3 regions of the Paraburkholderia sp. JHI2823 genome follow, and region 2 is predicted to be linked to each of the others. Evidence: predicted binding sites of a transcription regulator. Region 2 holds the regulator's gene; each other region holds the start of a gene.
What was found. The regulator HrcA, encoded in region 2, represses chaperone genes, less so after heat shock. The targets are predictions, from matches to a motif close to TTAGCACTCNNNNNNNNNGAGTGCTAA.

Region 1: a site for HrcA is predicted at 5,119-5,145, ahead of rpoH (RNA polymerase sigma factor RpoH). Genes of this name have one in related genera too.
Region 3: a site for HrcA is predicted at 7,737-7,763, ahead of VSR34_RS25800 (co-chaperone GroES). Genes of this name have one in related genera too.

Annotation. Positions count from the first base shown of each region.
Region 1 is NZ_JAYMRY010000002.1:299,329-309,000, reverse strand. It holds gene nagE (N-acetylglucosamine-specific PTS transporter subunit IIBC) at 1-519, shown strand, start outside; gene cydB (cytochrome d ubiquinol oxidase subunit II) at 894-2,030, opposite strand; gene VSR34_RS03930 (cytochrome ubiquinol oxidase subunit I) at 2,062-3,651, opposite strand; gene cydP (cytochrome oxidase putative small subunit CydP) at 3,638-3,922, opposite strand; gene rpoH (RNA polymerase sigma factor RpoH) at 4,127-5,062, opposite strand; gene VSR34_RS03915 (nuclear transport factor 2 family protein) at 5,622-6,005, shown strand; gene leuA (2-isopropylmalate synthase) at 6,159-7,805, opposite strand; gene ybiB (DNA-binding protein YbiB) at 8,357-9,322, opposite strand; gene VSR34_RS03900 (fumarylacetoacetate hydrolase family protein) at 9,627-9,672, shown strand, end outside.
Region 2 is NZ_JAYMRY010000002.1:60,175-69,846, forward strand. It holds gene grpE (nucleotide exchange factor GrpE) at 5-598, opposite strand; gene VSR34_RS02850 (hypothetical protein) at 993-1,154, shown strand; gene VSR34_RS02855 (RNA-binding S4 domain-containing protein) at 1,126-1,533, opposite strand; gene hemH (ferrochelatase) at 1,617-2,684, opposite strand; gene hrcA (heat-inducible transcriptional repressor HrcA) at 2,949-3,965, opposite strand; gene VSR34_RS02870 (NAD kinase) at 4,259-5,170, shown strand; gene recN (DNA repair protein RecN) at 5,311-6,999, shown strand; gene VSR34_RS02880 (hypothetical protein) at 7,027-7,224, shown strand; gene glnE (bifunctional [glutamate--ammonia ligase]-adenylyl-L-tyrosine phosphorylase/[glutamate--ammonia-ligase] adenylyltransferase) at 7,247-9,672, opposite strand, start outside.
Region 3 is NZ_JAYMRY010000028.1:45,775-55,446, forward strand. It holds gene VSR34_RS25760 (aspartate carbamoyltransferase catalytic subunit) at 1-996, opposite strand, end outside; gene ruvX (Holliday junction resolvase RuvX) at 1,149-1,583, opposite strand; gene VSR34_RS25770 (YqgE/AlgH family protein) at 1,580-2,158, opposite strand; gene VSR34_RS25775 (hypothetical protein) at 2,398-3,891, opposite strand; gene VSR34_RS25780 (hypothetical protein) at 3,876-4,076, shown strand; gene VSR34_RS25785 (rubredoxin) at 4,191-4,361, opposite strand; gene VSR34_RS25790 (hydroxymethylpyrimidine/phosphomethylpyrimidine kinase) at 4,654-5,499, shown strand; gene groL (chaperonin GroEL) at 5,666-7,306, opposite strand; gene VSR34_RS25800 (co-chaperone GroES) at 7,352-7,642, opposite strand; gene VSR34_RS25805 (glycosyltransferase family 87 protein) at 8,275-9,558, opposite strand; gene VSR34_RS25810 (flavin reductase family protein) at 9,648-9,672, opposite strand, start outside.

The sequences.
Region 1 (9,672 bases), 240 kb from region 2:
GTGGTCGACGCATGCACGACGCGCCTGCGTCTCACGGTGGCCGATCCGGCGCATGTCTCGGAGCCGGCATTGAAGGCGATTGGCGCGCGCGGCGTGCTCAAGCGCGGCGGCGAAAGCGTGCAGGTCATCATCGGGCCGGAAGCCGACATCATCGCCGATGAAATCCGCGGCGAGATCGCACGCGGCGGCGCGGTGCCGGTGGCTCAACCCATAGCTCCTGGCTCGCACGGCGCCCAGGCAGTTCAGGCGGCAGCGGCCGCAAACGCGGGTGGCGTAACGGGTCCGCTCGATCCGGATCCGGCGCGCTGGCTCGCGGTGCTCGGCGGCGTCGGCAACATCGTTTCGCTCGATGCGGTCGCGGCCACGCGCCTGCGCGTGATCGTGCGCGATGCGGCGGCCGTGGATCGCGAGAAGCTCGCGGCGCTCGACGTGGCGTGGGTCTCGGCGGATACGCTGCACATCGTCGTGGGTGACGCGGCGGCACGCTATGCGCGTGAGCTGGCTTTGCAGCCAGCTTAATCGGGGCGCGTAAGCCGATGAAGAACGCCGCGGCCCAATGCCGCGGCGTTTCTGTTTTGCCACCTGCTAAAGCGAGCCTCGACGCCAGGGCCTGTTCACGCTAATAACAGGCTTGCGCTGGCCGCCAGAAGGGCCGATCGCAGGGATTGCGACGAAGCGAATACTCGACGTATTCGTGAGGAGCATGACGCAGCGATCGGCCCTTCTGGCGGCCAGCCCCTGGAATGAAATTCAAGTTTGGGGAACGTGCCTTGCCGGCCGCATTGCGGCTCGCGCGTCGCTTGTCTGGCAAGGCCAAAACAACGGCGCTCCTTGCTCCTTGCACTGCAGCCGGGAAGGCACGTTCGCAAGCCTGTTATTAGCGTGAACAGGCCCTAGTACAACGTGTGCTCGTTTTCCCGTATCGCACGGGACGTGATCTTGCCGCGCATGACGCGATAGACCCAGGCGGTGTAGCCGAGCACGATCGGCAGGAAAATGACGACGGCCACGAGCATGATCTCGAGCGTCATCTTGCTCGAGGTCGCGTCCCAGACCGTCAGGCTCGAACGCAGGTCGAGCGACGAGGGCATGATGAACGGGAACATCGAGAAGCCCGCCGTGAGAATCACGCCGACGATCTGAAGCCCGGTGCACAGAAATACGAGCCGCTCGAAGCGCGAGCCCGCGAGCGCGAAGGCGAGCGCGCCGCCAAGCAAGCCCACCACCGGCGCCGCTGCCATCCACGGATAGAGCCCGTAATTCGCGAGCCAGAGCCCGGGCCCCGCGTCGACGCTTTTCAGCAGCGGATTGGCCACCGTGTCGGGAGGCGCGGGCGAGGTAATCGTGTACCCGCCGATGAGTGTCGCCACGAGTGCGCCTGCGACGACGAACAACACGATGGTGAGTCCCGCGAAGAGCCGCAGTGCGTTCGATGCGCGGGCGGCGACGACGCCGTCGCTCTTCATTTTCACGAAAGCGGCGCCGTGCGCCGTGAGCATGGAAAGGCTCAGGAGCCCGCAGAGCAGCGCGAACGGATTGAGGAGTCCGAAGAAGCTGCCGTGATACGTCACGCGCAAATCGCTGTCGAAAGCGAACGGCACGCCCTGCAGCAAATTGCCGAACGCGACGCCAAAGACGAGCGCCGGCACGAAGCCGCCGACGAAGAGGCCCAGGTCCCACCCCTGGCGCCACCTCACATCGACGCGCTTGCCCCGGTAGTCGAAGCCCACGGGCCGGAAGAACAGCGAAAAGAGCACGAGCAGCATCGCGAAATAGAAACCCGAGAAAGACGCCGCATAGGCAAGCGGCCAGGCGGCGAACATCGCACCGCCCGCCGTGATGAACCAGACCTGGTTGCCCTCCCAGGTCGCGCCGACCGTGTTGATGACGATGCGGCGCTCTTCGTCGGTCTTGCCGATGAAGGGCAGCAGGACGGTCGCGCCCATGTCGAAGCCGTCGGTAAGCGCAAAGCCGATCAGCAGCACGCCGATCAGCACCCACCAGATCAATTTGAGCGTGTCATAGTCCATGGTGTGGTTCCTTTTGGCGTTCGCGGGCGCGTCAGGCGACGTTGCTGCTGCGGGTCACTTCGGCCACGTTCTGCTCGTGGTGGTAACGGCCCGTATGCAGCGACGAAGGGCCGAGGCGCGCGTACTTGAACATCAGCGTGATCTCAATGATGAAGAGCAGCGTGTAGAAAAACACGAAGCCCCCGATACTGAGCATGACGTCGCCGGGCGCGAGGCTCGAAGCCGAGAGACGGGTGGGCAGCACTTCGGCGATGGTCCACGGCTGGCGGCCGAGTTCCGCGACGACCCAGCCCAATTCGGCCGCGAGCCAGGGCAGCGGAATCGCCAGCAGGGCCCAGCGCAGGAACCAGCGCCGGCTGCCTTTGAGCAGCGAGCGCTGCGCACAGAACCAGAAGGCGAGCACGAAAGTCCCGAGAAACAGGATGCCGAGACCCACCATCAGACGGAACGACCAGAACACGGGCGCGACAGGCGGGATTGCCGTTCTCGACGCGGCCCGAATCTGCTCGGAAGTGGCGTCGACGACGTTCGGCGTGAACCGTTTCAGGAGCAGGCCGTAGCCCAGGTCGGCCTTGTGCGCGTCGAACACGTTGCGCGATGCTGTGTCGGCGGTGCCTTCCTTCATCTTCTGTAGCGCGGCGTAGGCGAGCATGCCGTTGCGGATGCGCACCTCGGCGCGGCCCATGAGGTCCTTCAGGCCAATCACCGGTGTGTCGAGCGAGCGGGTGGCGATGATGCCCATCAGCCACGGAATGCGGATCTCGAAGTCGGTGCGCTCCTCCCGCTGGTTGGGCAAGCCGAACAGCGTGAACGGGGCGGGGGCGGGCGAGGTCTCCCATTCGGACTCGATGGCGGCGAGCTTGACCTGCTGCACTTCGCCGTCGGTATAGCCTGATTCGTCGCCGAGCAGCAGCACGCACAGCGTCGAGGCAAGTCCGAAGCCAGCGGCGATGGCGAACGAGCGCAGCGCGAACTCCACGTCGCGGCGGCGCAGCAGATACCACGACGAAATGCCGAGCACGAACATGGAGGCCGTCACATAGCCGGCCGACACCGTGTGCACGAACTTCACCTGCGCGACGGGGTTGAAGATCACCTGGAACAGGCTGGTGAGCTCCATGCGCATGGTTTCGTAGTTGAATTCCGCGCCGACGGGGTTCTGCATCCACGCGTTGGCGATGAGAATCCACAGCGCCGAAAGATTCGAGCCGAGCGCGACGAGGAACGTGGTGAGAAGATGCGCGCCTTTGGACAGACGGTTCCAGCCGAAGAAGAACAGCCCGACGAAGGTCGATTCGAGGAAAAAGGCCGCGAGTCCTTCCACGGCGAGCGGCACGCCGAAAATATCGCCTACGTAATGGGAGTAGTACGACCAGTTGGTGCCGAACTGGAACTCCATCGTGAGGCCGGTGGTCACGCCCATCGCGAAGTTGATGGCGAAGAGTTTGCCCCAGAAGAGCGTCATGTCCTTGTAGATCTCTTTGCCCGTCATGACATACACGGACTCCATGATGACGAGCATCCAGGAGAGGCCGAGCGTGAGCGGCACGAACAGAAAGTGATAAAGCGCGGTGATGGCGAACTGAAGACGCGAAAGATCCACTGATTCAATCGTGGGCATGGCGATCCCCTCGTTGCGATGGCGTTTCCCGCGCTGGCGCCGTTGGCGCGGGCACGTCGAGAATGGCGCGAGCGACGGCGGCAGGCGGCATGTTCATGTCTTCTGCCTGCGGGTGATTGAAGAAGGCGTATTTGAGCGCCATCAGAAGGACGAGCTTGACGGCGAGAACGAGGGCGATGTCGCGCGCGAAGGTCGGCCCGCGCATCCACTGGAGGATCCGCGTGCGCAGCGGCGACGGTGTGCGCTGGCGTTGGCCAGATGCCGGGATCATGACGTTGGTGCCCCCGAACGCGTTGCGAGGCCAGACCGCAGGGCGGTCTGGGGCTCATCACCTCGAAATCATCTTAGGGCGGAATCAGCGAGGGCGTCGCGAAGGTGCGCAGGCGCTGTCAGCCCGACGCCGGGAGACGCGGCGCGCGCAAAAGAAAAGCCCCGTTCGGTGAACGGGGCTTCGGGGGAACTTCGAGACTGGCGCTTACGCGTAGTCAGCGAGCGCGGTGCGCATCTTCTTCATGGCGCTCGCCTCGATCTGGCGAATGCGCTCGGCCGATACGCCGAACTCGTCGGCCAGTTCGTGCAGCGTCGAGCCGCCCGAACCGTCGTCTTCGACGTTGAGCCAGCGCGCCTCGATGATGCGGCGGCTGCGCGCGTCCAGCGCCTCCAGCGCGCTCGCAATGCCGTCGGATTGCAGGCGGTCGCGCGAACGCGCGGCCAGCACGGCGCTCGGCTCGCTGTGCGAGTCGGCGAGCCAGGCGATCGGGGCGAACGACTCCTCGCCGTCTTCGGTCTGGCCTTCGAGCGCGATGTCGGCGCCCGAGAGGCGCGTTTCCATCTCTACGACTTCTTCGCGCTTCACATTGAGTTCCTGCGCGAGGCCGTCGATTTCCTCCGGCGTGAACGACTGCAGGCCCTGCTTGTGGCTGCGCAGGTTGAAGAACAGCTTGCGCTGCGCCTTGGTCGTCGCGACCTTCACCATGCGCCAGTTGCGCAGGATGTACTCGTGGATCTCAGCCTTGATCCAGTGCATCGCGTACGACACGAGGCGAACGTTCTGCTCGGGGTCGAAACGCTTCACGGCCTTCATCAGGCCGATGTTGCCTTCCTGGATCAGGTCGGCGTGCGGCAGGCCATAGCCCAGGTAATTGCGCGCAATCGACACCACGAGGCGAAGGTGCGACAGCACCAGACGGCGGGCGCCCTCGAGATTGTTTTGCTCGCGAAACTCGGTCGCGAACTGGCGCTCCTCTTGCGGCGTCAACATCGGGATCCGGTTCACGGCCTGGATGTAGGCGTCGATGTTGCCCAGCTGGCCGGGCAGCAGGGAAGCATTCGCGAGCGCCAGTGAACCCCCGGCCTTGGCCGACGACGGGCTCAGCGTACTCGGAAGGGTCATGGTCATTGCGTTGCTCACGTAGCGAACTCCTCAGGAATCTTGCAAAAAGTCAGACAGCGACTCCACGGTGGATGTTAGCACTCTGAATTACCGAGTGCTAATACTTGGAGTCTGGTAGGGCTTCAAGGTTCCTCGATTTCTATCGACATTGATGTATCGATAGATTACACCAAAAGCTGGGCGCCAAGCGGGGCGGGGCTCGAAAGCCAGCGCAGGTTCGGGCTGGGGGTGGTCCGAAGGAACACTCTAGAACCGGAACGCGAATTCGAGGCGCCGAGCGGGAAAAAAGGGTTGAATGAGCGAATTCCGGTAGACGTGCCGCGCGCGGACATCAATCGACAAATAGACATCGGACAAAGCCGAAAGTGCTGCACTGCGACGTCAGGGCGCGGCGAGGGAGGGCCGGCCATCGCCAGCGGGTCGCTGCCCGCATGCCGTTTCCAGATGGGGGTGGCTCCTTTGATCGCAAGTATCCATGCGCCAAATCCTGGTATAAATTGCAGCGGAGGCGCATGGAGATAATCTTCAGCGCCGGTCCGCGGGAGCCGCGCGGACCGGCGCGCAAGGGGCTCGATCGATGGCGGCAAAACTAATCGATGCGATTCGCGGTCTGGAGCGCGAGCGCTTTCGCGCGATGGTGGACGGCGACGGCGCATCGCTGGACCGGTTGTTGTCCGACCAGGCGACGTTCGTCCATACGAACGGCAAACGGGAGACCAAGCAGCAGTTCATCGACGCGATCACGGGCGGGCGCCGGCGCTACCGGCAAATCGAGATCCAGTCGCAGGAGGTGGTGCACGCGGGCAACGAAGCCTGCGTCGTGTCGGGGCGCGTGCTCATCGAAATGGAAGCGAACAACGGCGCGCTGCTCTTTCCCATCGCCTACACGGCGATCCTGACGCACGAGAACGGTCAATGGCGTTTGCTCGCGTGGCAGGCGACCCGTTGCGCGATCGAGTGACGACCGGTAAGTCCACTCGCTGAAGCGCCGGATAAGGCGTTTCAGGCGCACGCCGGCGGCCCGTTTGCCGCTGGCGCTCAACAATGCCGCCGCTTTCCTGCTGAAACTCGAACGATCTTCCGTGTTGCGCGCGAATCTCCTGCGTGCCCCACGTCACGCCGCCGCACGGCGATCCACGTGCGGCCAGTCCGCGCGATTGACCGCGCTGACGACGGCCGCCACGCACGCATGGACCGCGTCGTCGGCGACGCCGACGCCGTGGCGCAAAGGCTGGCCCCCCACGCGCGCGCCGACGAATATGGCCGTCGCACCGTGGGCCGTGTGCGCGGTCTCGAACGACGCGATTTCAATACCCTCGCCGGCCACGGCCGCGATAGCGGCGGCGACGGCTCGCGCATGCGCCTCGTCAGCGCCGGCGGCGGACGGTATCGCCACGTCGCGGCCTTCCCAGCGCGCGCGTCCCGCGCCCACGTGGGCCGCCGGCGCATGTGTCTCGAAGTACTCGCGAGCGAACAGCGCGCATACGGCATCGCCGGTGATTTCCTCGCCCGATGTATCGGCGACGCTCTGCACCGCGTGGCTGAACTCGATCTGCACGCGGCGCGGCGGCGTGAAGCCCATGCCGCGCTCGAGCAGATACGTGGCGCCCCCCTTGCCCGACTGGCTGTTCACGCGGATCACGGCGTCATAGCTGCGGCCGAGGTCGGCGGGATCGATCGGCAGATAGGGCACTTCCCAGATGGCGTCCGGGCGTTGCTGGGCGAAGCCCTTGCGGATCGCGTCCTGGTGCGAACCCGAAAAGGCCGTGAACACGAGGTCGCCCGCGTACGGTTGGCGCGGATGCACGGGAAGCTGGTTGCAGCGCTCGACCACGCGGCGCACGGCGTCGATGTCGGAGAAGTCGAGGCCTGGGTCGATGCCCTGCGTGTAGAGGTTCATCGCCAGCGTGACGAGATCGACGTTGCCGGTGCGCTCGCCGTTGCCGAACAGGCAGCCTTCGATGCGGTCCGCGCCCGCAAGCAGCGCCATTTCGGCCGCGGCGACGGCGGTGCCGCGGTCGTTATGCGGATGCACGGAGAGAATGATGCTGTCGCGGTAGGCGAGATTGCGGTCCATCCACTCGATCTGGTCGGCATAGACGTTGGGCATCGCGGCTTCGACGGTGGCCGGCAGGTTCACGATCATCTTGTGATCGCGTGTCGGGCGCCAGGTTTGTGCAACCGCGTCGCACACTTCACGCGCGAACGTGAGCTCGGTCATGCTGAACGTTTCCGGCGAGTACTGGTAGATCCAGTGCGTTTCCGGATGTTTGTCCGCGTGTTCGCGGATCATGCGTGTGCCGTCCACCGCGAGCGCCTTCACGTCGTCCTTCGATTGCCCGAAGACGATTTTGCGGAACGACGGGCAAATCGCGTTGTAGAGATGCACGATGGCGCGCGGCACGCCCTCGAGCGCTTCGAAGGTGCGTGCGATGAGGTCTTCGCGCGACTGCACGAGCACTTCGATCGTCACGTCGTCGGGTATGCGCTTTTCCTCGATCAGCTTGCGCACGAAATCGAAGTCGGTCTGCGACGCCGACGGAAAGCCGACTTCGATTTCCTTGAAGCCGATCGCCACGAGCATCTCGAAGAACTCGGTCTTCTGCGCGATGTTCATGGGCTCGATGAGCGACTGGTTGCCGTCGCGCAAGTCCGTGCTCATCCAGATCGGCGCGCGCTCGACGGTGCGCGTGGGCCAGCGTCGGCCATTCAAACGGACGGCGGGAAAGGGGCGGTACTTCTCGGCGGGATTACGCAACATGGCATGCCTCGTTCGTTTTGTCGTGTGCGATGGCGGTCGTGAGCGGGCGGCTCGCTTGCTGACGACGGGGCGGCACGGCTGCAGACGAACGGGTGGAACGAACCGACGTGACGAACGCGGCAATGATGGCGATGGTGGTGGCCATCGCGGCTGCGAACGAAGACGACGAAAACGATGCCCATGCAACGTGCATTTTGACCCTCGCGACTCGTCCGGGCGGTAAACGGACGAATAGAGACGACAGGTTGTAAGAAAACTACGGGTTTGGGGTACTGCGAGAACTGCTTTGGGAGGACTACACGACCGAAGAGGTGGTCGCGCAGCGCTACGCCTGGCTTACGCTAGACGTAGCGATAGGGCCGCTAGACGGCCGAAGGTAATTCGGAGGGTGTTCGGGAAGGAACGCATTTGTCCAATGTAAGCCAGGTTGGGCGGATGTGTCAACGGCGAATGGGCGGCAGGTGCGAGTGAAGATGCACGAAGATCAGCGCAAAAGCTTGCTGAAGGCGCTTGCGCGCGTTTCGCGAACGGCGCACGCGCGGGCGGCGAAGTCAGGCGCGCTTCGCGATCCGCTTGATCGTCTCGACCTGGCGCGCGAGTGCTTCGGGCACCGGTGCTTCTCCCCGCAGCACGGCGTTGATCCATGCGGCGGTAGTGGGGGCGTCGCGGCCTTCAGGAAGATCGACATCGGGGGCCTCAGGCGACGAGCGCTCCGGGGCGATCAGCGTCTCGCATATGCCGTCGTGGAGCCAGTCCACCTGGACCTGGCGGCGCGTATCTGCGACCGCCTCGCCTTCGGTGCCGCGCGCGAGCAGCGCGCCGCCCGCCGCGGCTTCCGGATGCGCCGCGAAGAGGGCGCTCAGGCTCTCGCGATACGGCGGGTGGGTGTAGTTCACGAGCCGCAGGCCCGGCTCGGCGAACGGCTGCAGCAGCTTCACGAGCGTGTGGGTGGAATTGCGCACGCCCATGCGCCGGCGCAGCGAGAGCAGGCGCGCGAGTTGCGGCGCGAGCGTCTCGATCGATGCAAACGCCACGCGGCGCGAGGCCAGCAGCGCCTCGATCCCGGCGTGATCGCGCGCTTCGGGCTGGTTCAGGGCCGCGAAAATTTCCGCGCTCGTCACGCGGCCCGGATCGGTGGTGACGCCGTGCACGAGCGTCGGCACGCCTTCGCGCGCGAGCAGCATCGCGAGCAGCGGCACGAGATTCGGCTGCTTGCGCGCGCCGTTGTAGCTCGGGATCGACACGGGCCGGTAGTCGCCATGCGGTACCACGAGGGGCGCGAATGAGGCGTGCGCGGCCGACAGCATGGCTGCGAGCTCGTCCGCGGTCTCGCCCTTGAGGCGGTAAGCGAGCAGCACCGCACCGAGTTCCAGTTCGGGCACGCGCCCTTCGAGCATCGCGGCGTAGAGCGCGCGGGTGTCTTCGGGTGAGAGAGCGCGCGCGCCATTCGGTCCGCGGCCGATCTCCTTGATGAAGCGGGCGCAGGGAAAGATGTCGATGGAGTCGGCGGTCGTCATGGGCAAGCGTGGTTCGTTCAGCGGCATTGCGGTTGCATCGAGCGCGGCAAACGCTACGCGACGCAGCAGGCCGCCGTCGTACAGGAATGGGGATCGGCCAAGTATCGCATGAGCGTGGCACAACTTGCCCGCCGTACCTGGCCGTCGGCCGCGCGAAAGCTGCGCCGCGCATGCCCACTGTCGCGCGTTACACTCGCGGATGTTCCGGGCGGGGCGCCTGCCCCGCCGCCGCGCCTGACGAGCCTCGCAAGTCCACTGGCCCGCGGGCCTCGCGCCCGCCCCATCACAAAGACGGAGAACTCCCATGACGTATGTATTCGAACCGACGCCGCTCGCCTCGGTGCCGGTGG
Region 2 (9,672 bases):
TTGCTTACTTCGGCGCCGAAACGGTCACGAGCGCCGGACGCAGCACGCGGTCGGCGATCACATAACCCTTTTGCAGCACGCTGACGACGGTGTTCGCTTCCTGCTCGGACGGCACCATCGAAATGGCCTGGTGGCGGTGCGGATCGAACTTCTCGCCCACGGGATTGATGGCGACGACCTTGCCCTTCTCGAGCGCGCCGGTCAGTTGCTTGAGCGTGAGCTCGACGCCTTCGTTGACCTTGGCGAGGTCGTCGGAGTTGTGCGCGAGCGCGGCTTCGAGGCTGTCCACCACCGGCAGCAGATGCTCGGCGAAGTTTTCGATGGCGAACTTGTGCGCCTTGGCGACGTCTTCCTGAGCGCGGCGGCGGACGTTCTCGGTCTCGGCCTTGGCGCGGACGAAAGCGTCCTGCAATTCGGCGACCTTTGCTTGAGCTTCAGCCAGGGCAGCCTCGGCCAGCGCGGCAGCGTTCTGGTCCGCGCCGCCTTGCGTTGCCTGCTGGGCAGCGTCAGCCGCCTGCGGCTGGGCTGCCTGGGCTTGCGACGCCTCGTCCGCGGGCGTGGGGTTCTGGCTCGTCGGGTTCTCTTGCGTGTTTTCCATTTCGCTGAACGTCGTTGAATAGTGAAAAAGGGAACAAAGCCTGGGGCGCCTTAGGGCCGCCCTGTTCGCTGCGCCGCCGATCGTTGCCCCGGCGCTACGAATGCTCTGTACATTGCGACAGCACATGGGTCCTGTGTCGCTTGTTTCAAGGGCTTCGCGCGGCTTTTTTGTACGAAGGGTCAAAGCGGGGAAACCGCCCGTTACAACGATTACCGCAGCGCCGCAAACTTGAAATTGAGTAAGGGCCAACCCTGACCTAAACTCAGGAACAGATGCTGCTCGCGGCGCGTTTACCCTGAGTCACGCATCGCACCGAAGGGGCCCGGTATCCGCAAACCGATGACTAGCCGGGCCTTGAAAATGGCCGTTTTGCAGCGATCCCAAGGGGAGTACCGTGAAACTGACCTTTGCCATATCGGTGGTCGCACTGGTGCTCATCGCCGGGACAACGACCATCTGCATGTCGGGCGCCGTGAACGAAAACACGACGGAATACGGGGGCGTGCACGCCACGATGGAGGCGCTCTTCAATCCTCACGTGAGAACTTGTCGATAGTGCGGCGATCGCGTTTCGTGGGCCTGCCTTGCAGCACGGCGGCGGGCTCGCGAAAGAGTCGCCGCCGCTCCTGCTCCGCCGCGCGCCGTTCGCGCCCGGCCTGCGTTTCCGCATAGAGCGTCTGCGCGACGCTGGCTGGGCCGCGCACTTCGCAAATCCCAAGCACTTCCACTTCCCACACCACATGTTCGATCTCGATTTCGACGAGATCGCCCACGCGCACGTCCTTCGATGCCTTCACGGCATCGCCGCCAATGCGCACGCGGCCTTTGCCCACGGCATCCGAGGCGAGCGAGCGCGTCTTGAAAAAGCGCGCCGCCCATAGCCATTTGTCGATGCGCAGCCGCGCGCCGGGTTCAGTCGAAATCTTGTAGTTCATCAGAGGTTTCCCATGGGCCGCGCAGCCCGCTCAGCCGGCTCCGGCAGCGCGCTCACGTCACTTCACGTCACCGGCAGTTCAGGTCACGTCATGGCGCCGGCGGGCGCCGCGGCCTGCACGGACCAGCCTTGGAGATGCTGCGCGACGATTTCGCCGAGCGCCGCAATCCAGGCGGGCGCGGCGTTCAGGCAGGGAATGCGGTGAAACTCCTTGCCCCCGCCGTGCAGGAATTCGTCGCGCACTTCCATGCCGATTTCCTCGATGGTTTCGAGGCAGTCCGCCGTGAAGCCGGGGCAGAAGACGTCCGCCCGGCGCACGCCGCCCGCGCCCAGTTCCCGCAGCGTCGGCGCCGTGTACGGCTGGAGCCACTGCGCACGGCCGAAGCGCGACTGAAACGTGACCCGGCATTCGACCGGTGTGAGCTCCAGCGCATGCATGAGCAACGCGGCCGTTTGCTGGCACTGGTCGTGGTAAGGGTCGCCGAGATCGAGCGTACGGCTCGGGACGCCATGAAAGCTCAGCACGAGGCGGTCGCCCGCCGCGAAATCCGGCTTGCCGTGCGTTTGCCAGTAATGATGCACCTGGGCCGCGAGCGCCGCGATATACGCCGGATGGTCGTGATAGCCGCGCACCGTGCGGATTTCCGGCTGGTTGCGCATGCGGCGAAGCGCGGCGAATGCCGCGTCGAATGCCGTAGCCGTGGTCGACGCCGAATACTGCGGGTACATCGGCATCAGCAGGATCCGTTCCGCGCCCGCAAGCTTGAGTTGGTTCAATATCGCCGCGATGTCGGGCGTGCCGTAGCGCATCGCGTAATCGACAAGGACGGCGTAATCGTTGATCTGCAGCAGATGACGCAGGCCGTCGGTCTGCTTTTGCGTGTACACGCGCAGCGGCGAGCCCTCGGGCGTCCAGACCGCCGCGTACTTCTTCGCCGACGAGCGGGCGCGAAACGGCAGGATCACGGCACGCAGGATGATTTGCCAGATCGGCGCCGGGATCTCGACCACGCGCGGGTCGGAGAGGAACTGCGCCAGATAGCGACGCACGGCGCGCGGCGTTGGCGCGTCCGGCGTGCCCAGATTGATGAGCAGCACGGCGACGCGATGCGCCGCGGCGGACTGCGAAGGCCGCTCCAGGTCGAAACGCATAGGCGATCAGTGGCGCCGCGCGGAGAACGCGCAGCAACGGTTGCACGAAACAAGCATTATAGCGGGCGGCCCTGGCGGGCCAACCGTGGGAATCGGGGACCGCCCTCTCGCGCGGTTGCGGCTCACGCAGACAGGCGCGGTGTGTTGGTCCCGGTTGGGTCCACTTTGGCCATTCGGCCGATGGCGCTCGACGCCGCTTTCGGGGATGATCTTCTCAAAGGCGGGTGTGCCCGGCGGCGCGCAGTTTGGCGCCCGGTGGGGCGCTCAGTTCTGGCTCAGCGTGAGTGACAGCAGGCGCGCGGTGATATCGACAATCGGGATCACGCGGTTGTACGCCATGCGAGTCGGCCCGATCACGCCGAGCGTGCCGACGATCTTGCCGTTCACTTCATAGGGCGCGGTCACCACGCTCATTTCCTCGATCGGCACGAGGTTCGACTCGCCGCCGATGAAGATCTGCACGCCCTGCGCGTGGCTCGAGACGTCGAGCAACTGCAGGAGGCTGGTTTTCTGGTCGAACACGTCGAAAAGCTTGCGCAGGCGCGCCATGTCCGACGAAAGATCGGCGACTTCGAGCAGGTTGCGCTCGCCGGAAATCAGCACGGTGTCGCCGGTTTCGGGTTCTTCGGTGCTCGCGGTCACGGCCGCGTGCATGAGCGAGGTCATGTCGCCGCGCAGCGCGTCGATTTCCTCGCGCAGGCGGCGGCGCACTTCGTCGAACGACAGGCCCGCGAAATGCGCGTTGATGTAGTTCGAGGCCTCGATGAGTTCCGAGGGCGTGAAGTCGCGCTGCGTCGCCATGATGCGGTTCTGCACGTCGCCTTCGGGCGTCACGATGATGAGCAGGATGCGCTTGTCGGACAGGCGCATGAACTCGATTTGCTTGAACACGTGGCTGCGCCGCGGCGTGAGCACCACGCCCGCGAACTGCGAGAGGTTCGAGAGCACGCTGGCCGCCGCTGCCACGACCTTTTGCGGCTCGCCGGGGCGCAGCGTGGTCTTCACCGCGCGCGTGAGGGCGTCGTCTGAGCTGGGCTCGACGGTGAGCATGGTATCGACGAACAGGCGATAGCCGCGCGGCGTGGGCACCCGCCCCGCCGAGGTGTGCGGGCTGGACACGAGACCCAGTTCCTCGAGGTCCGACATGACGTTGCGGATCGTCGCCGGGCTCAGCTCCAGGCCGGAATAGCGCGACAGCGTGCGCGAGCCGACCGGCTGACCTTCGGCGATGTAACGCTCGATCAGCGTCTTGAGGAGGGTTTGTGCGCGGGGATCTAGCATGACTGAAAATTTTAGCCTAATGGCGGGTTGGCCGCGAGTGCGCAGCCAGCGCAGTCCCGGCGGCAAGCCCGTGGCGCGGGGGCCAGGCGTTCCGGCCTGCCGGCGGCCGTGCATTCAACCGAAGCGCGCAAGGCCCGGACCGTGCCGGGACGCGCGCCGTCGCGCACGGCATTGCCCGTTGTCATCGCCGTGTCACCGGCTTCGGGCTGGAAGGCGCGGCGCACAAGGCCCGGCGGCCCGTTCGCGGCCCGCGCCAGGTTCTTTTCGCGACCTGACTATGGTGTAATGCCGGCATGCAGATCCAGAAGATCCAGAGCCAGTTCAAGACCGTTGCGCTCGTTGGGCGCAGCAACACGCCGGGCATCGCCGAGCCGCTGATGGCGCTCGCGCAGACCATTGCGAAGCGCGGCTTCGAGGTCGTGTTCGAAGCGCAGACCGCCGAGGAAGTCGGCGCGCAAGGCTATCCCGCGCTGCAGCCCGCCGAGATCGGCGCGCGCGCGGACGTGGCCGTCGTGCTCGGCGGCGACGGCACGATGCTCGGCATGGGCCGCCAGCTCGCGCCCTACCGCACGCCGCTCATCGGCATCAACCACGGGCGGCTCGGCTTCATCACCGACATCGCGTTCTCGGAGATGCAGGAGATCGTGCCGCAGCTGCTGGCCGGCTCGTTCGAGCGCGAGGAGCGCTCGCTGCTCGAATCGCGCATTACGCGCGACGGCGACCCGATCTACCACGCGCTCGCCTTCAACGACGTGGTTGTGAACCGCAGCGGCTTCTCAGGCATGGCCGAGCTGCGCGTGAACGTGGATGGCCGCTTCATGTACAACCAGCGCTCGGACGGTCTGATCGTCGCGACGCCCACGGGCTCCACCGCCTATGCGCTTTCGTCGCAGGGGCCGATCCTCCATCCGCAGCTGCAAGGCATCGTGCTCGTGCCGATCGCGCCGCACGCGCTTTCGAACCGCCCGATCGTGTTGCCCGACGACTGCAAAGTGAGCATCCAGATCGTGGCCGGGCGCGACGTCAACGTGAACTTCGACATGCAGTCATTCACGGCGCTGGAACTGGGCGACGTGATCGAGGTGCGCCGCTCGCGCCACACGGTGCCTTTCCTGCATCCGGTCGGCTACAGCTACTACCGCACGCTGCGCAAGAAGCTGCACTGGAATGAGCACCCCTCGCTGCAGGACGATCCGGAGGATTAAGGCAAGCCGAGACAGGAAGAGCGCGCCCGGTCCGCGCGGTGTGCACATGCGCGCCGCTCCATCGATGCCCACACTTCCGTTCCCATACAGCCAGCAGGCACCGGTAACCCACGCCAACCCAAAAAGCAGAACCAGACGCCATGCTTCGCCATCTCTCGATTCGCGACTTCGTGATCGTCGCGGCGCTCGACCTCGAATTCGATAGCGGCTTCACCGTGTTTTCCGGCGAGACGGGCGCGGGCAAGTCGATCCTGATCGACGCCCTCGCGCTAACGCTCGGGACGCGCGCCGACGCGAGCGTCGTACGCACGGGCGAGAGCCGCGCCGACATCACCGCCGAGTTCGACGTGCCGCCGCACGTGGCGCTCTGGCTCGACGAACAGGCGCTCTCGAATGTCGATGCCGGCGACGGCGAGCACAGCGTCATGATGCGGCGCGTGGTGGACAGCGGCGGACGCTCGCGTGCCTTCATCAACGGCACGCCGGCCACGCTCGCGCAGTTGCGCGAGCTGGGCGAGATGCTCGTGGACATCCACGGCCAGCACGCGCACCAGTTGCTCATGCGCCCCGACGCGCAGCGCGAGCTTTTCGACACGCACGCGGGCCTCACCGATCTCGCCGCCGCCGTCACGCGGGCTTGGCGCGAGGCGCGCGACGCCCGTCTCGCGCTACAAAGCGCCATGTCGCGCGACCGCGAGCTGCAGCTCGAGCGCGAGCGCCTCGCATGGCAGCTCGCCGAGCTCGACAAGCTCGCGCCGCAGCCCGGCGAATGGGAAGAGGTAAACGCGGAGCACGTGCGGCTTTCGAACTCGGCGAACCTGATCGAAGGCGTGCAGGGCGCACTGGCGGCACTCTCCGAATCCGACGAGGCAATGCTCTCGCAGCTCAACTCGATTCTCTCGAAGCTGCGCGGCCTCGCCGAAATCGACGCCGGACTCAACGATGCGCTGGCCGCGCTCGAGCCCGCCGCGATCCAGATCCAGGAAGCCGCCTACTCGCTCTCGCATTACGCGCAGCGTCTCGATCTCGATCCGCAGCGGCTCGCGCAGGTGGAACGGCGCCTCGACGCGCTCCATTCAACGGCGCGCAAGTTCCGTCTGCACGCCGAGACGCTGCCCGACGAACACGCGGCGCGCCGCCAGCAGCTCGCCGCGCTGGACGCCGCATCCGATCTCGACGGCCTGCGCGCCGCCGCGCAGAAAGCGCAGGACGCCTACCTCGGGCAGGCGCGCGAGCTTTCGAAGGCGCGCGCCAAGGCCGCGCAAGCGCTCGGCGCGGCGGTCACGCAGGGCATGCAGGAGCTGTCGATGGCGGGCGGCAGCTTCGAAGTCGCGCTCGTGGCGCTCGGCAGCGGCTCGAATGGCGAGCCCATCGGCGGCGCGCATGGTCTGGAGCAGATCGAGTTCCGCGTGGCGGGCCATGCCGGCGTGCCGCTGCGCCCGCTCGCGAAGATCGCCTCGGGCGGCGAACTCGCGCGCATCAGCCTCGCGCTCGCCGTCATCGCCAGCGCGGCGAGCCCGACGCCGACCCTGATCTTCGACGAAGTCGACACGGGCATCGGCGGGGGCGTGGCCGAAGTGGTGGGGCGATTGCTGCATCAGCTCGGCCGCGCGCGTCAGGTGCTATGCGTCACCCACCTGCCGCAGGTCGCGGCGCGCGGCGATCACCACTTCCAGGTGTCGAAATCCGGCGACGGCAATGGCGGCACGGTCTCGGCCGTCCTGCCGCTGGACAAGGGCGGCCGCGTGGAAGAAGTCGCGCGCATGCTCGGGGGCCTCGAGATCACCGCGACGACCCGGCGGCACGCGAAGGAGATGCTGGCGGCTTGAGGGCCACTACGGGGAGGAACAACTGCAATGGAATCGCTAAACGACGAAACGCAGAATAGCGCCAATGCACCGGGCGAAAACGCGCGCGGCAGCACAGAGCAAACGCTCGCGCTTCTGGCCCTGCTGGAGCATGGGCGAAGGCAAATCGAAGCAGGAAACTTCACGCCTGCCGGTGAGGTATTCGCTGAACTCGAAGAAATGGATAGGCAGGCCGGGATCATCTGAAACCGGCCAGCGCGCGCTTGCCCTAACCCACCCCCCGCTCCCCGAACACCCGCTTCCACAACGCCAGCACCGCGTCGCGTTCGCGCGCCACGCGCGCGGGATCGACACGCGCCTTCTCCATGCCGTCGAGCCGCAACTGGTGCTGCAGCTTGCGATACAGCCGGTACGCCGAACCGATCGTCTCGGCCTCCTCCTCGCTCATGAGCCCGAAGCGCGACACCTCGCGCAGGAGCGCGATGTTGCCGGTATTGCGGATCAGCTCGGGATCCTGCGCGGCGTGCAGCAGCACCCAGTACTGCACCAGGAACTCGATGTCCACCATGCCGCCGCGGTCGTGCTTCAGATCGAATAGCTCGGTACGGTTCGGATGGCCGTCCTCCACGCGCTGGCGCATCGCCACGATTTCGGCGGCGAGCGGCGCGGCGTCGCGTGGCGTCGTCAGAACCTGCTCGCGAATCGCCTCGAAGGCGCTGCCGATCGCTGCGTCGCCGGCCGAGAAGCGCGCGCGCGTGAGCGCCTGATGCTCCCACACCCACGCCGTGTTGGCCGCATCGCCCTCGCGCAGCTGGTAGCGGCGAAACGCGTCGAGGTCAGTCACGAGCAGGCCCGATTCGCCATTGGGCCGCAAGCGCAGATCGATGTCGAACAGCGTGCCCGCGCCGGTGGCCGTGGTGAGCCACGTGATGAGGCGCCGCGCGAAGGCCGCGTAGACTTCCGACGCGCGCTCGTCGTCGTCCTCGTACAGAAAGATGATGTCGAGGTCGGATGCGTAGCCAAGCTCCTTGCCGCCCAGCTTGCCGTATGCGATCGCCGCGAAGCGCGGCACCTCGCGATGACGCCTCGCGAACTGCTTCCACACGGTCTCGATGGTCACGTCGAGCACGGCGTCCGCAAGCTCGGAAAGCAGGTCGCTCACGTGCTCCACCGAAAGCCGGCCCGCCAGGTCGTTGAGCAGGATGCGGAACACCTCGGCCTGGTGCGCGTGGCGCAGCAGGTCCATCTGCTGCTCGACGTCGGCGGCGGCGGCGAGGCGCGCGCGCAACAGGCGCGAGAACTCGGGCCAGTCGAAGGGCGTGGTCACCGCCTCGTCGTCGAGCAGTTCGTCGAGCAGCTGGGGATGCCGGATCAGATAGCCCGCCGCCCAGCGCGATCCGCCCAGCACGTTGAGCACGCGGTTGAGCGCGTCGGGGTATTCGGTGAGCAGCGCGAGATACGCGCCGCGCCGGATCACGCCTTCGAGCAGCTCGAACATGCGCGCGAGCGTGTCGCCGCGACGCTCGCGGGGCTCGAGCGTGCGGGCCGCTTCGAGCGCGCGTTGCGCGACGCCGTCGAAACGCTCGCGGCTCTTCTCGGGCAGCCCCGCGTAGCGCGACGACTGCCACAGCCCGCGCAGGCGCGCGAGCAGCGGCGCAGGGTCGTCGATGCCCAGTTGCGCGAGCCGTTCGACGAGTTCGTCGTCGGCGCCTTCTTCCACGAGCGCCCCGCTCCATACCCATGCCGCCGCGCCGTCCCCGGAAGCGCCGCCGCCGCCATCGCCGCCCACCTTGTCGGAGAAGATCTGCACGAACTGGCGCTCGACCTTCTCGCGGTGGCCGTTGAGCGTCGAGATCAGCGCCGCGTAGTCGGCAAAGCCCATCGATCTGGCGAGCGCGGCGCGCTCTTCGGCGTCGACGGGCATGGCGTGCGTCTGCGCGTCGTCGCGATATTGCAGGCGATGCTCGAGGCCGCGCAGGAAGTCGTAGGCGCGCGTGAGTTCGCCGCAGACCTCCAGCGAGATCAACCCGCGCGCGGCGGCATAGCCGAGCACGGCGAGCGTCGGTCGCACGCGAAAGCCCGCATCCTGGCCGCCGCGAATGAGCTGGAACACCTGGGCGCTGAACTCGATCTCGCGAATGCCGCCGCGCCCGAGCTTGATGTCGTCTGCCTTGTCGGGGCGCATCATGGCGCGCCGCTGCGCCTCCTGGCGGATCTGCAAGTGCAGCGAGCGGATCGCGCTGATCACGCCGAAGTCCAGATAGCGGCGGTAGACGAAGGGCTTGACGAGCGAGTCGAGCTGGCGCGCGAGACGCAGCGCGCTTTCGCTCTCGACCTCGGAGACGAGCCGCCCCTTGATCCACGCATAGCGCTCCCACTCGCGGCCCTGCACGTAGAAGTACTCTTCGAGCATGCCGAGGCTGCACACGAGCGGTCCCGAGTCGCCGTTCGGGCGCAGCCGCATGTCGACGCGAAAGACGAAGCCGTCCGCGGTCACGTCGCTCAATGCGCCGATCAGGCGTTTGCCCACGCGCGTGAAGAAGTCCTGCGTGGCGATCGGCGAGCGCTGACCGCCCGAGGTCTCGCCGTCGTCCTCGTAGACGAAGATCAGGTCGATGTCCGACGAGACGTTGAGCTCGCGCCCGCCGAGCTTGCCCATCCCCACCACGCCGAGCGTGAGACGCTCGCCGTTGG
Region 3 (9,672 bases), on a different contig from region 2:
ACCCATCACCGCCATGCGCACCGCAATGCCGAAGCTCACCTGGTCGAGGATCACCGACTGCGGGCCGTCCGCGACCTGCGAGTCGATCTCGACGCCGCGGTTCATCGGCCCCGGATGCATGACGATCGCGTCGGGCGCGGCGAGCGCAAGGCGCTCGGGCGTCAAGCCCCAGCTCTTGAAATACTCCTGCGCCGAAGGCAGCAGCGCGCCGCTCATGCGCTCGTTCTGCAGACGCAGCATGATGATGACGTCGACGTCCTTGAGCCCTTCGTCGAGGTTATGGAACACGCGCACGCCCATCTGCTCCAGGCCGCCTGGCAGCAGCGTACGAGGGCCGATCGCGCGCACCTCGGGCACGCCGAGCGTGGTCAGCGCATGAATGTCCGAGCGCGCCACACGCGAATGCAGGATGTCGCCGACTATCGCCACGCGCAGGTTCGTGAAGTCGCGCTTGTAGTGGCGGATCGTGTACATGTCGAGCAGGCCCTGCGTCGGGTGCGCGTGGCGGCCGTCACCGGCGTTGATCACGTGCACGTGCGGCGCGCAGTGCTCGGCGATCAGGTACGGCGCGCCGCTCGACGCGTGGCGCACGACGAACATATCGGCGTGCATCGCCGAAAGGTTGCCGATGGTGTCGAGCAGCGACTCGCCCTTGCTCGTCGATGAAGCGTTGATGTTCAGGTTGAGCACGTCGGCCGAAAGACGCTTGGCCGCGATCTCGAACGTGGTGCGCGTGCGCGTGGAGTTCTCGAAGAACAGGTTGAACACCGACTTGCCGTGCAACAGCGGCACCTTCTTAACGTCGCCGTCCGTCACGCTCACGAACTGCGTGGCCGTGTCGAGAACGTGGGTGAGGATCGAGCGCGAGAGGCCCTCGATCGACAGGAGATGCTTGAGTTCGCCGTTCTTCGTGAGCTGCGGATTGCCCTTCAGGAAGCCGTATCGAAATCGCTTGTCGTCCGCTGGGGACGCTGCGGGCATGGGCTGTTTGTTCATCGGGTGAATTCTGGATGTGATGGACGGTGTCGACGCGGGACGCACCGGGCGCATGCGTCGCTGCCGCTACCGCTGCCATCGAGCAGGGCGCAGTAGAGCCTTTCAGCGTCGGGGGCGTTCATGGGTCGATGCGCGGCCAACTCGAGGGAAAGTCAGAGCGGAAGTTCGTCGAAATACTGCTGGAGAATCACGGAGGCCGCTTCGGCGTCCACATGCTCGGCACGTGCACCGCGCTCGCGCAGCCGCGCTTCGGCGTCGACTGAGGAATAGCGCTCGTCCACCCACACGACCGGCAGATTGAAGCGGCCATTGAGCTGGTTGCCGAAGCGCCTGGCCTGCTGCGTCATGGTGTGCGGCGTGCCGTCAGGATGGCACGGCAGGCCGACCACGAGCAGATCGGGCTGCCACTCGCGCAGCAGCACGCCGATCGCCTCGAAGCGATAATCGCGACTCTTGTTGGGAATGACGGTGAGCGCCCGGGCGCTGCGCGTGAGCGCGTTGCCGAGCGCCACGCCGATGCGCTTCTCGCCGTAATCGAACGCAAGCAAGGTGGCCTCGCCGGCCCCTCGCCCAACAGCCACGCTCATGCGTGGCCCGCCTCGCCGGAGAGCATCGACGAAGAAATGCCGAGCAGCGCGAGCGCCGCCTCGAAGCGCTCTTCGGCGGGCACGTCGAAAACGATCTTCGGGTCGGCTTCGACCGTGAGCCAGCCGTTCTTCGAGATTTCGTCCTCGAGCTGGCCCGCACCCCAGCCGGCATGGCCGAGCGTGAGCAGGAAGCGTTCGGGGCCGTTGCCGTTGGCGACGGCTTCGAGCACGTCCTTGGAGGTAGTCATCTCGAGCCCGCCCGGCACCGTCATGGAAGACGTATAGCTCGTGCCCTGGGCGGGTGCATGCAGCACGAAGCCGCGCTCGGTCTGCACGGGGCCGCCGAAATACACGGGCACATGCAGGAGCGGCTCGATTTCGAGCTTGAGGTCGATGCGGGAAAAGAGCGCCTCCAGATCGATGTCGGTCGGCCGATTGATGACGAGGCCGAGCGCACCGCGCTCCGAATGATCGCAAAGGTAGACCACCGTTCCTGAAAACGTGGGATCCGCCATGTTCGGCATGGCGATCAGGAACTGGTTGGTCAGATTGATGCGATCGTTACTCTTGGACATGGTTTGAATTCTAGCAAAGACGATGCGCAATGGCGGCGCGCTGACCGGCCAAACGGCGGGCGCCCGATGGCTGCCTCGCCCTTGCCAGACGCTGCGCGTTGCGCATTGCATGAATGGCTCACTCTACCACGCGCGAACGATGCCCCCGCAAGGCAATCGGCAGCGTTGCAAGCGCGATGCCCGGCGCAACCGCGGCACCGTCCGCGCGCCCGGCGCGCGGATTCGAAGCTCAAATGTATTCAGTGCGCCACACCTTGCACGGCGCTGACAGTGATCGCCGCCGCCAGCGCGCGCACCGCGGGCGTCGCGTCGGGCTGCGCAACGCCCGCTGCGACCTTGTGCAGCATCGCCCGCAGCGCCTCGCTCGCGTACTCGATTGCCTCGGCGCCGGGCGGCGTGATGGACGGCGCGCCCCGCGCGGCGGGCGACGCGAGCGTCGCGGCGTGTGCGGTGCGGCGCCAGGCGAGGCCTAGCGCGTCGGCAAGCTGACCGACATGCCCGAGACCGAGCGCCCACGCGGCGGCACCGATGCGGTATGCCGCCTCAGCCGCGACGAGCGCTTCGGCGGGCTCGGCGATCGCGCCCTCGCCGCGCAACGCGAGCGTGCGCGAGTGCGTGCCGAGCGCGACCATCGACGCATCGGCGGTCTGCAGAAAATCTTCATACGCGTTGCCGTTCACCACCAGCGCGCCGAGCTCGCGCGTGGGCGCCACCCGCGCCGCAAGGGCGACCGCCTGCTCGCTGCCGGCTTCCCAGAGCGCCTCGGACGCCTGTGTGCCGGCAACATGCCATTCCACGGTCAATCCGTGATCGTGGAGCAGTTCGACATCGGCGGTGTCTTCCGCGGCGGCCCCGAACAGCGCGTAGTCGCGCCAGAGCAAGGCCAGCGTCGAGCGCACGAGCGTTTGCGGCGCGAAGCGCAGGCCGCGCGCATGCTCGCCGATCAGCAGATTGCAGCGCGCGTAGAGGCGCCGCACTTCTTCATCGCCCCATGACGCCACGCCGCGGCGCAGCGTTCGTCCGCACGCCGCGGCAAGCCGCCAGAAGTCGTAGGGATCGGAACTCGAGAGTTCGGCCATGCAGGCGTCCATCTCGTCGAACGCCGCGAGCGCGAGCGCATTGGCCGCGCGGCTGGCATTGCCGAGGCGCGATTTGAGCGCATGCAAAAGCGCTTCTTCGTAACGCGCTCGCACCTGGCCAAAGCGCTGCGCCGGCTGCGGATGCAGTGTGGCGGGCGCGAGCGGCCGGCCTTGCAGCGCCACGTCCTCGTAGGCCAGCGTAATGCCCGGGACGTGCTCCGCAAGCGCGGCCACGAGCGCGTGCTGCTGCGCGAAAAGCGCAGGCGAGCACGCCTGCTCGCGCAGATTGCGCCGCTCCAGCGCCCCGCTGAGCGCTCCTAGCGCCTCGCGGAACAGTGGGCGAATTGCGGCCCCCTCCGGCTCCTCGGGCGCATGGAGCGGGCGCGCCGGCATGCCGGGCGGCGGCTCGACTGCAACGGGCGCCGCCAACGCGAGTGGCGATGCAACGAGCAGCGTGTCGGCAAAGCGCGCGGCCGCGAGCCAGCCGGCGTCGTGCAGCGTGCGGGCCGCCTGGCGCAGCGGCCGGGCGACGTCGCGCTGGTCGTCTAGGGCGGCAAGCGCCTGGGCGAGCGCACCGTGCGCGAACGGCACCTGGCCGCCGCGCGGATTGGGCAACGCTTCGAACCGCACAACAGTGGTTGAACGAAGGCTCATGGGGCAGCGCCGGGAACAATTTGCGGGCCGACCAGATCGGGGGAGATCGACAACAGCGCGACAACAGCGTCGACGGATGGATCGACAACAGCGACACCGACGAAAACACCAACGACAGCGACTCGAAAGCGACGACGGGTGCAACGCTGGAGCGCAGCCCGACTGCGCGGCCGCTCGCGGCGTGAGCAATTGCGGTACCCGCCTTGCCCGCACCGCCATTTCCGCCCACGATCCTTCAGGAAACTGCCATCAGACCGCGCGCCGGCCCCCGAGGCGCGCCAGCCGATGCTAGCGCGGCCTCAGATCTGGACCATCTCGAAGTCTTCCTTGCGCGCGCCGCACTCGGGGCAGGTCCAGTTGATCGGGACATCCTCCCAGCGCGTGCCCGGCGCAATGCCTTCCTCTGGCAAACCGGCTTCTTCGTCGTAAATCCAGCCGCAGATCAGGCACATCCAGCTTCTATATTCCATTCTTATGCCGCGTCGAAAAGTCCGAAACCAATCGGGAAAAAATCGGAGAAAACTCGGGGAAATCGAGAGCCATGATGGTACCTTGTTGCCGTTTCCATGCCTAGCAAGAGGAGACCTGGCCTGCAAAAGATCAAGTGAGACCGGCTGGCGCTGGCGGCTCGTGCGACGCACAAAAACCCTCGGCCGCCGACGGCATCCGTCCCCCGGATGCACGGATAAGCCGCATAATTGACGCATCTCATACGACGGCGCGGCGCGCCGCAGCCGACGTCCACTCCATCTCGCCACGTTCATGCCCAGCGACACCCCTCCCATCGTTCTCACCTTCGGCCTTTCCGACCCGACGGGCGGCGGCGGACTCCAGGCCGACCTGCTCACGCTCGCCAGCATGGGCTGCCACGGCGTTACCGTGCTGACCGGCTACACCGTGCGCGATTCCGCGGGCTGCGACGAGGTGACGGGGCTCGATCCCGAAACCGTGGCCACCCAGGCGCGCATGCTGCTCGAAGACATGCCGATCGCCGCGTTCAAGGTGGGCGCGGGCGCGCGCGCCGAAGTCGTGAGCGCGATCGCCGAAGTGGTCGCCGACTACGACGACGTGCCGCTCATCCTCGCCCCCGACTTTACGCTCGACGACGAACACGTGCTCGCCGCCGACGAGCTGCGCGAGACCATGGCGGACCTGCTCGTGCCGCAGACCACGCTGCTCGTCGCCGACGCCTCGGTGCTGATCGCGCTCGCCCAGCCGGACGGCGACGCGGACGCGCCCACCGTCGACGCCGCCATTGCGCACCTGCTCGCCACCGGCTGCGAATACATCCTGGCGATGGAGACGGGCACGCATCGCGTGGTCAACACGCTCTATTGCGAAGACGGCCAGTTGCGCCAGGACCTGTGGGACCGCGCCACGCAGCCGATGATGGGCCTGACCGACACGCTCGGCGCAGCAATTGCCGCGCTGCTCGCGAACGGGCAGGAAGTGCCGGAGGCCGTGCGCGAAGCGCAGGAGTACGTGTATCAGGCGGTGCAGAACGCGTTCCGCCCAGGCATGGGCGCCTGGCTGCCGGACCGGTTCTTCTGGGCGCGCAGCAATGACGCGGATAACGGCGAGGCATCGCCGGGGGAAGTGCAGCAATAAGCCAAGAGCCAGCGTTACGTCCGGATTCCGGGCTGCGCAAAAGACGCACAGACGAAAAAACCCGCACGGGCTTGCGCCCCTGCGGGTTTTCTCTTTTTCTTCGGGCCCGGAAACACACCTCGCGGTGTGTTTCCTGCACGTCGATGTAATTGGGCCGAAGCCGTCCTTACATGTCCATGCCCATGCCGCCCATGCCGCCGGGCATGCCGCCGGGCATCGGGGCATCTTCCTTCGGCACTTCAGCAACAGCTGCGTCCGTCGTCAGGAGCAGGCCGGCAACCGAAGCTGCGTTTTGCAGCGCGGTGCGCGTGACCTTCGTCGGGTCGACCACGCCGGCTTCCACCAGGTCGCCGTACTCGCCGGTCGCTGCGTTGTAGCCGTAGTTGCCCTGGCCAGCTGCAACCGCTGCCACGACGACCGACGCTTCCTCGCCACCGTTCGTGACGATCTGGCGCAGCGGCTCTTCCATGGCGCGCAGGACGATCTTGATACCTGCGTCCTGATCGGCGTTGATGCCCTTCAGGCTGGCGATCGCCGTACGTGCACGGATCAGCGCGACGCCGCCGCCCGGGACGATGCCTTCTTCAACGGCAGCGCGGGTTGCGTGCAGCGCGTCTTCCACGCGTGCCTTCTTTTCCTTCATTTCGACTTCGGTCGCAGCGCCAACCTTGATCACTGCCACGCCGCCTGCCAGCTTGGCAACGCGCTCTTGCAGCTTTTCGCGGTCGTAGTCCGACGTCGCTTCTTCGATCTGCGTGCGGATTTGCTTCACGCGCGCTTCGATGTTCACGGCTTCGCCTGCGCCGTCGATGATCGTCGTGTTTTCCTTGCCCACTTCGATGCGCTTCGCTTGACCGAGTTCGTTCAGCGATGCCTTTTCGAGCGTGAGGCCGGTTTCTTCAGCGATGACCTGGCCGCCGGTCAGGATCGCGATGTCTTCCAGCATGGCCTTGCGACGGTCGCCGAAGCCCGGAGCCTTGACGGCAACGGTCTTCAGGATGCCGCGGATGTTGTTGACGACCAGCGTTGCGAGCGCTTCGCCTTCGACGTCTTCAGCGATGATCAAGAGCGGACGGCCAGCCTTGGCGACTTGTTCCAGAACCGGCAGCAGATCGCGGATGTTCGAGATCTTCTTGTCGAACAGCAGGACGAACGGGTTTTCCAGGACGGCGACTTGCTTGTCCGGGTTGTTGATGAAGTACGGCGAGAGGTAGCCGCGGTCGAACTGCATACCTTCGACGACTTCCAGCTCGTCTTGCAGCGACTTGCCGTCTTCGACGGTGATGACGCCTTCCTTGCCGACCTTGTCCATCGCTTCAGCGATGCGGTCGCCGATCGACGTGTCGCTGTTTGCCGAGATCGAGCCGACTTGCGCGATTTCCTTGTTGGTCGTGCACGGCTTGCTGATCTTGCGCAGCTCTTCGATCGCTGCCGAGACGGCCTTGTCGATGCCGCGCTTCAGGTCCATCGGGTTCATGCCCGATGCAACGTACTTCATGCCTTCGCGGACGATCGACTGGGCCAGAACCGTAGCCGTCGTCGTGCCGTCACCGGCGTTGTCGCTGGTCTTGGAAGCGACTTCCTTGACCATTTGCGCGCCCATGTTCTGGAGCTTGTCCTTGAGCTCGATTTCCTTCGCGACCGAGACACCGTCCTTGGTGACCGTCGGGCCGCCGAACGAGCGCTCGAGAACCACGTTGCGGCCCTTCGGACCCAGCGTGACCTTCACTGCGTTGGCGAGAATGTTCACGCCTTCAACCATCTTGGAACGGGCGGAATCGCCGAACACGACGTCTTTAGCTGCCATCTTCTAACTCCTTGGGATTCTTGATGAATGTGCGGTGGTCTGAACTTACTTGTTCACCACGGCCATGATGTCTTCTTCGCGCATCACGAGCAGTTCCTGGCCGTCGACCTTGACGGTCTGACCAGCGTACTTGCCGAACAGGACGCGATCGCCGACCTTCACGTCGAGCGCGATCAGGGCGCCCTTGTCGTCGCGCTTGCCCGGGCCCGTGGCCAGGACTTCACCTTGATCCGGCTTTTCTGCCGCTGCGTCCGGGATCACGATGCCCGAAGCGGTCTTGGTTTCTTGATCCAGGCGCTTGACGATCACGCGATCATGCAAAGGACGAAGGTTCATGGATAGATCCTCTCTTGATTTAGGACTTGAAGAGACTCAAGAAAACCTGGCTGCCGGTAACCGCCAGCCAGAGATTCGGTTAGCACCAGAGTTGTTAGCACTCTCGTGCGGTGAGTGCTAATTATATGGACGGGGTGTGACAAATTCAAGGAGGGGGGCGGAACGGGGAAATGGATGTGTCGAGAACGGTTCAACCCGCAACATTGGCCGCTTTCAGGGCGCCCGGAACGGGGTTGCAAAACCGCAGAATTCTTTAATAAAAACAATGCACTATCCCACCACCAAGGCTTCGCCCTGCAGACGCGCTACGTCAGGTGGAAAAGCGTTTCAGAGAAGCAAATACCCGCGCGCGGAGGCACCCGTCGCCTCCTGGTGAAATCCCCAATCGCCGCTATAACGCGCCAGTCGATTCAAGGGTCAGACTTGCCGCGGCCATCGCCCACTCAGCGACTCAGCGCCCAGAGCCCGTTCGGGGAGTCCAATCGAATGTTGGGCCAGCATGCATCGCTGCCCGCGGCCGCCGGCCAGCCGAGGGCTACCTGAAGGCGCCCCGGGCGCGATCATGCGCTCAAGCAAGATGCCAGGTCCTGCTCGTCGCGTTTCTTCACGCCTTGTGCGACGGCAATCGGGAGTCAATATGTCCGTGCGCGCACGATGACAAAAAACATCGCCAGGATACCCAGATAATAAGAAACCCATATCGGGTTGATCGCGACGATCGCCACCACGACACCGATCCCGATCACGTGTCGCGTGAGCCAGACCCGTTCCGGACCGGAAGGCCCGGGCAAGGGGCGATTCCACACCAGCGCTGTCATCGCAAGAACGGGCACGATCAACAGCATCGCATGCGTGCGTTCGACGACCGGCGACACCATCAAAGGCAGCAACGCGGCGCACGCAATATCGCGATGCCGGTCGGCTCTTGTGTTCCAGGTGACCGACGCGAACGCCCAGAGCACCAGCAGCAGGTACAGGCCCACCACCGCCGACACCAGCGCGTGCGGCACGGCCAGCCCGAGGTCGGCCAGCACGCGTTCGAGCACACCGCGAAACGAGCTGTTCCATGGCGCGGGGCCGAATCGCGCGGCGACTTTCATCATCGCCGGTAGCGACTCGAACGGATAGCGGAGCAGCACATCCCAGCCCGCTACCGCCGCCGTCAGCAAGGTGCCCGCTACGGCGGCGAGCAGAGCCGAGAGATTGAGCCGCCAGTCCTTGCGCAGCAGAAAGAAGAGCGCAATCGCGGCTGGACTCATCTTCAGGATGATCGCAATGCCGATCGGCACACCGGCCAGCCAGCTGTTGCGGCGTTCATAGCGCAGATAGAACGTCGATACCGCGAGAAAAAAGATCAGCAGGTTCGATTGCCCGAACTGCAGTTCCAGATAGAGCGGGTGGCTAAGCGCGCCAATCGCAAGCGAGAACAGGAAAAACCGCCGGCGCGCATCGGCCTGGTCGTCGGGCATCAATATCGCCGCGAGCATCCACAGCGACGCAATGAAGAGCACGCCGCCCGAGACGAGCCAGATGATCTTCGCGGCCCCGAGGCCCAGCGCGCCGAGCGGCGACAGCAGCACCGCGAACTGCGGCGGATACCCGTAGATATCGTGACGGCGCCGGTCGATGCCGACGCCGAGCGCATCGAGACGGTCGAACAGATAGCCCCGGTCGTATAGCCGCCCGATGTCGGTAAGATGATTGTGGACAGTATCGAATGCGAAGTAAAAAAAATTGAAGTCCGGCTGATCGTGCAAGAGGCCGAGCCGCGCGAAATTCTGCACCGTCATCCATACCTTCAGCGCAAAACAGGCGAGCGCAAGCAGGCTGAACAGCAGCCACCGCCTGTTGCGCGGCCAGCCGAACCATTCGGCCCAACGTCCGTCATTGCGCTCGAGGTCCAGCCTTGAACTCATCGCTGCGCTTCCCCGCTCGGTGCACGGAGAGCCTGACGCCGACCTGGCGTGCGGAACGTACAGATACACACAGGCTCGGGTGGCCTCATTCAGCGCCCCTGCGCCACCGAAGCA